DNA from 2 places in the Vibrio sp. TRT 29B02 genome. Region 2 is predicted to be linked to the other one. Evidence: riboswitches for the same ligand, from Rfam matches in the RefSeq annotation. Region 2 holds a riboswitch; the other holds the start of a gene.
The links. A riboswitch is a leader RNA that binds a small molecule or an ion and turns the genes downstream of it on or off. The one in region 2 is predicted to bind lysine.
Positions count from the first base shown of each region.

Region 1: it holds a riboswitch for lysine, as region 2 does, so the genes downstream of both, ACQEXT_RS02710 (Na+/H+ antiporter NhaC family protein) here and lysC (lysine-sensitive aspartokinase 3) in region 2, are expected to answer to the same signal.

Region 1 covers NZ_JBNJOJ010000003.1:51,011-54,401, forward strand. The annotation lists gene ACQEXT_RS02705 (H-NS family nucleoid-associated regulatory protein) at 29-436, opposite strand; lysine riboswitch at 1,002-1,183, shown strand; gene ACQEXT_RS02710 (Na+/H+ antiporter NhaC family protein) at 1,297-2,898, shown strand; His leader region at 3,075-3,211, shown strand; gene hisG (ATP phosphoribosyltransferase) at 3,265-3,391, shown strand, end outside.
Region 2 covers NZ_JBNJOJ010000014.1:77,780-81,170, reverse strand. The annotation lists gene pmbA (metalloprotease PmbA) at 1-336, shown strand, start outside; gene lysC (lysine-sensitive aspartokinase 3) at 395-1,747, opposite strand; lysine riboswitch at 1,861-2,038, opposite strand; gene ACQEXT_RS10635 (alanine--glyoxylate aminotransferase family protein) at 2,264-3,385, shown strand.

The sequences.
Region 1 (3,391 bases), on a different contig from region 2:
TTAATTGCTTGTAACAAACGTTGACTGATTAGATTAGGAAATCGTCTAGAGATTTACCAGCGTCTAATAGCTCTTGAATTGCAGAAGGCGTACGACCTTGACCTGTCCATGTTTTCTCTTGGCCAGTGCTGTCAGTGTACTTATATTTTGCAGGACGAGGAGCGCGCTTAGATTTCGCTTTGCCTTTAGTTTCACCGGCAAGTGCAGAAATTAATGCTTCAACGTCGATACCGTCGCTTGCAATTTGCTCTGCAATTGCGGCTAGCTTCGCTTCTTGTTCAGCAGCTTGAGCACGTTCAGCTTCTTCTGTTTCTTTACGTTCACTAACAACAGTCGTTAATTTATCTAGCGCTTCTTCAAGTTGCTCTAGTGTTAGTTCACGTGCGAAAGCACGTAGGCTACGGATGTTTAATAGTGTTTTAGTTAGTTCCGACATTAATTCGTCTCTTCGTATATAAGTTGTCGATAAATGAATCATAAACTTCAAATTTAAATAATACAATCTTCTGCAATAAAAAATATAAAAAACAGCGGATGTTTCGCTGTTGCTGTCTCAATGAATTAAAAAGCGAAGAGCGCAATAGAGTCGTAAATCTGATTAATTAAATTACGACAGAGTTACTGTTATTACAGTTTCATATCAATATGGGAAGAGCTATATATCAATCCTATTAATTGTAGGGTTGTTACTGTTTTAACTTTAAGACATATATACACGTTGTTAATGTGGGTATGTTAATCAGAGTCAATAAAGACCATATAGGGTCAGCTTGTTTTCCCTGCGCATCTATTATTACCGGCTAAATAGTAGTGACTATTAAACCGGATGACTATTCATCCGTCATGGAATCTTAGTCAGTCGCTTCGAATGGGACAAATTAACAATAAAATCGAATAATATGTTGAATCGACTCTCAGGTTAAGTACAATGGCTGGAACCTAATGCGATTGTCGGGTTAAATTATTGTTAAATTGACTTTTCGGTAGTTTAATATTTTACACATCGCGGTAGAGGCGCGGAATAAATCAGTAATGTTTGTTGGGGTGATGCCAATGAACAAACAGGAAAGGTTATTTCGCCGAAGTGAGTATTCATATCAACGATGCTTGCTGGGGTTGCACCCGAAAGGGGTAACACTGCCATAGTCTATAATTTGTAAAACTATGGAGCGCTACTGTAGGGCTGGGTTAAGCATTCGCTTGCTCGTCGCTAATTTCACTTAATTGTTAGGAAATGATTTCCTTCAATTAGTCTGCAGTAGATCTCTAACCATTTATTACTGGTTTTTGAAGATCATGAATTTAATTGATTTTGCATCATCTCCTATTTCTCTCTTGCCACCATTAGTGGCTTTGAGTCTTGCTATCGTAACGCGCCGCGTTTTGGTATCACTCGGTGTCGGTATCTTACTTGGCGCTATCTTACTAAATGACTATTCTGCAGCAAATACGCTGGGTTACGTCGGTTCAACGGTATCTAGTGTTTTTGTTGAAGATGGCGGCTTAAACGTTTGGAATATGAGCATTGTTGGTTTCCTTATCCTGTTGGGTATGATGACGGCATTGCTGACGCTTTCCGGCGGAACTCGTGCTTTTGCTGAGTGGGCACAAACACGTGTTAAGAGTAAACGTGGCTCAAAATTACTGGCTGCTTTTTTAGGCGTTTTCATTTTTGTTGATGATTACTTTAACAGCTTGGCGGTAGGTGCCATCTCTCGTCCTGTGACGGATCGTTTTTACGTATCACGTGCGAAACTGGCATATATCCTCGATTCAACCGCAGCACCTATGTGTGTGATCATGCCGGCTTCGAGCTGGGGTGCCTACATCATGACGATCATCGGTGGCATTCTTGTTTCTCATGGCATCACTGAATACTCTGCGCTTGGTGCGTATGTACGTCTGATTCCAATGAACTTCTACGCGATTTTTGCACTGCTAATGGTGTTTGCGGTAGCTTGGTTTGGCTTAGACATTGGTAAAATGCGTGAGCATGAGATTGCAGCATCGCGTGGACATGGGTTTAGCGCAGAACAAGCTGAAGATAGCCAAGAAGCGCATGAGTTGAATGAAGAGCTGGATATTCGCGAGAGCGAAGGCGGTAAAGTATTAGATTTGATCTTGCCAATTGTATTCCTGATCATCGCAACTGTTGCTTCAATGCTTTACACCGGTGGCCAAGCGTTGGCTGCTGATGGTGTCGAATTTAATCTGCTGGGTGCGTTTGAGAATACCGATGTCGGTACCTCTCTTATCTACGGTGGTTTAGTCGGGCTTGCGTTTGCACTATTCACCGTGGTTAAGCAGGGCATTGCGATGGGCGAAATCTCACGTACGCTTTGGATTGGTGCGAAATCAATGTTTGGTGCAATCCTTATTCTAGTGTTTGCGTGGACGATTGGCTCTGTTATTGGTGATATGAACACGGGTAAGTACCTTTCGACTCTTGCACAAGGCAATATCAACCCACATTGGTTACCAGTGATCTTGTTCCTGCTATCTGGCTTAATGGCATTCTCGACAGGTACCTCATGGGGTACGTTCGGTATCATGCTTCCAATTGCGGGTGATATGGCTGGTGCAACGGATCTGGCGCTGATGCTGCCAATGCTAAGTGCAGTACTTGCTGGTTCGGTATTCGGTGACCACTGTTCTCCAATCTCTGATACCACAATTCTGTCGTCTACAGGTGCGCGTTGTAACCATATCGATCACGTATCCACTCAGCTACCTTATGCACTGGCGGTGGCGGCGGTCTCGTGTATTGGCTTTGTTACCTTAGGTATGACTGCTTCAATTGGACTTTCATTTGCGGTTTCTTCGATTGCTTTCGTCGCGATTTGTGTGCTTCTTTCGGTATTGTCTAAATCGAAAATGGCAAATTGCCACAACGCATAACCACATCATTTGAACGAAAAATTTAAAGGGAGCTTCGGCTCCCTTTTTATTTGTATATGACAAAATGAAAAAAGTTTAAATAAATGGTTGAAAAATGTTGATAGCTTAGTTAGTGTGGATAACAACAAAGCGAAACAGAAGAGCTTATTAAGTATGCGTAATTTAGTCATGAATATTCATCATCACCATCACCCAGTCTAGTCTTTCGGGAGATGCACGCATACCCGGGAGACAGGAAACTCCCGGAGGCTAATATCGCAAACTACAAGATTTAGAACCCTCGGGAGACCAACTCTTCCGAGGGTTTTTCAGTTTTACAGTCTTGAAAAGTTTATCGATTTCAAATATTTGCACAGGGAAAATGTCATGCAAACACAACGCCTAAGAATTGCAATCCAAAAGAAAGGTCGCCTAAGTAAAGAGTGTCAGACTCTACTAAAAACGTGCGGCGTTAAATTCAATATCATGGGTGAGCGTCTTGTGGTTCACTCAC
Region 2 (3,391 bases):
ACGCCAACAGGCCATGCTGGTGGCATCCATAACTGGTTTGTAAAATCGACAGGTCAGAACTTCGATCAAATGCTGAAAGAGCTAGGCACGGGGTTATTGGTCACCGAAGTAATGGGTCAAGGCGTGAATGTTGTCACTGGCGATTACTCTCGTGGTGCTGCGGGCTTCTGGGTTGAAAACGGTCAGATTCAATATCCGGTGTCTGAAATCACCATTGCGAGCAACTTGAAAGAGATGTTTAACCAGATTGTTGCGGTGGGCAATGATGTTGAAACTCGCTCCCAAATCCAGACTGGGTCAATCTTGCTTGAATCGATGAAAGTCGCGGGCGAATAAGGTAAACCTTTGAGCTTGAAGGGTTGGTATAGTGTGCCAACCCTTCAAGATTTCCTCGCTACTTTTCAAACAACTCCGCATGCAGTTTTTGAATGGCGAGACGTGATACGGATTCATTGACCAAGAAACATAAATTGTGCGGGCTTGCGCCGTAACAAATCATTCGTAAGTTCAAGTCCTCCAAAGTACCAAATACCTGCTTCGCGTAACCTTTACTTTCACTCATGTTATTACCGATCAGAGCGACGACACTAAGATTATGCTCAACCTCTACACTACAAAGCTCTTCCAGTTCAACACGCGCTGATTCGGGTAATTGTGGTGCGCCACCCGATGTTCCCGTTTGATCAAGAGTTAGAGAAACACTGATCTCTGATGTCGTGATGAGATCGACGGATACCTTATGCTTCGCCAGTATTTCGAATACTTTCGCCAAAAAGCCGTACGCGTGGAACATTTGGGCACTGCGCAGCGTGACCATGGTTTGGTTGTTGCGCAAAGCCAATGCACGGAATAGTGGTGAGCTTTCGACTTGATGACGTATCCAGGTGCCGCCCTTCTCTGGCTCTTTCGATGAACCGACGAAAACAGGGATATCGTGGCGCAAAGCGGGTACCAGTGTTGATGGGTGCAGGATCTTGGCACCAAAGTTCGCCATCTCTGAAGCTTCACTAAAGCTGATCTCTGGGATTGGCGATGCTTTTGGCGCGATTCGTGGATCAGTGGTGTAAATTCCTGGAACGTCTGTCCAGATTTCCAGCCCTGACGCCTCTACGGCCTCGGCAATCAATGCTGCACTGTAGTCACTGCCACCTCGGCCTAATGTCGTGGTGTTACCTTCGTCATCGGAACCGATAAAGCCTTGTGTGATCACAACAAAATCTTGGCATAGCGGAACCAGTAACTGTTTGGCTAAGGCGCTGATTTGTTCCAATACCGGTTCTGCTTTTCCAAAATGGTTGTCTGTACGAAGAACATCACGAATATCAAAACGAACCGCATTGATGCCGCGCTCTTTCATCAGTTGAGTGAGCAGATGTGTTGACATCAGCTCACCACAAGCCACGAGGTGATCGGTAAGTTTGTGGCTAGATTGAATCGATGCCGCTTCAGCCAAGCTAGTAATCGTATCGAGGATTGAATAAACCTCAGTCGCAGTCTGAGTTGCATCTTCTAGCTGGCTTAGAATGGCGTCGTGAATTTCAGCGAGTTCAACAAGAACTTGATTGCGTCGACTTTGGTCTTGAACGCCGTTGGCAAGTTCAACTAATAGGTTAGTCACACCAGAACATGCGCTGCTTACAACGAGTTTGGTGTTTGGATTGTTTTCGATAATTGCAGCACAGTGGCTCATCGCCTCAAAGTTAGCGACACTTGTCCCACCAAATTTAGCTACATTAAAACTGCTCACAGCATTTCTCCCAAGGCTTCCTGAAATAAAAAATTTTGGTAGCTATACCAACATCCAATGTTTTGCTTTGATGAAGAGATTCGAGCGAAAGAGAGGTCTATATTTGAATGATTTACCTCAGAAGCTCATCATCAGACAGGGCTGATGACAGTTGCAGGGATTCAACCCTAACAACCGATAGATTCAAACCGACAATTTGAATCCATCTCGGCACTGCTCCCCCTCAAAGCGTTGTTTTGGAGTTGTGGCTCCACAACACATCTACCTGGGCAGTGCTCCTCTTCTGCAAAATAATTTGCTATGTGGCATAAATATCCACCACATAATCTGCATTGAACGTGTTTCTGTGAGTTATGTCAATGACTATCTGTAACTTTATGGCATTTATAATTTAACAAACTTGTGACACTGGTTTGACCTCACGACTTTGGGCTAATTGTCGCAGAGCCAGAATTGGATTAAGGTGGTTTGATGAGTAAAGATAGAACGAAAAATATAATTCAAAAGGAGCTGCCAATGACGATTCAAAGTTTTATTCCTCCCCACCGTATTCTGATGGGACCAGGCCCTTCAGATATCTCACCACAAGTTTTACAAGCCTTGAGTCGTCCAACCGTTGGGCATTTAGATCCATTGTTTGTCGCGATGATGGACGAGCTTAAATCACTACTTAAATATGCGTTTCAGACGGAAAATGAGTTTACCATTGCCGTTTCTGCTCCGGGCAGTGCGGGAATGGAAGCCTGTTTTGTCAACTTAATCGAAGCTGGCGAGAAAGTGATTGTTTGTCGAAATGGTGTGTTTGGCGAACGTATGCGTGAAAACGTTATTCGTGCTGGTGGTGTAGCCGAAGTTGTCGATGATGAATGGGGGGCGCCTGTTTCTATCGATAAAGTCGAGCAGGCATTGAAAGCAAACCCTGATGCTAAGGTGCTAGCGTTTGTTCATGCTGAAACTTCCACAGGAGCATGCAGTGATGCTGAAGCTTTAGGTAAGCTCGCTAAGCAATATGGCGTGCTAACTATTGTTGATGCCGTGACTTCCCTTGGTGGCGTGCCACTTAAAGTGGATGAATGGCAGCTTGATGCCGTGTATTCGGGAAGTCAGAAGTGTCTCTCATGTGTACCTGGATTGTCTCCCGTGACTTTTTCACCGGCTGCTATTGAGAAGATTCAGTCACGCACGACGCCAGTGCAAAGTTGGTTCCTTGATCAAAGCTTAGTGTTGGGCTATTGGAGCGGAGAAGGTAAACGCAGTTACCATCATACAGCGCCAGTAAATAGCTTATATGCACTTCATGAAGCATTGCTGATCCTGAAAAATGAAGGGTTGGAATCAGCATGGGCTCGTCACCGTGCTATGCACGAAAAGTTGAAACAAGGTTTGGAAAAACTTGGTTTCGAATTTGTCGTCGAGGAAAGCTCTCGCCTTCCTCAGCTCAACGCAATCTATGTTCCTCAAGGCATTGATGAAGCAAAAGTTCGTACCCACCTTCTAGACACCTACAATTTAGAGATTGGTGCAGGTCTGGGTGCTTTGGCTGGTAAAGCGTGGCGCATTGGTTTGATGGGCTATGGGGCTCGTGCTGAGAATGTAGCTCTGTGTTTACGAGCACTTGAAGAGGCTCTTACTCAGTAGCAGCCA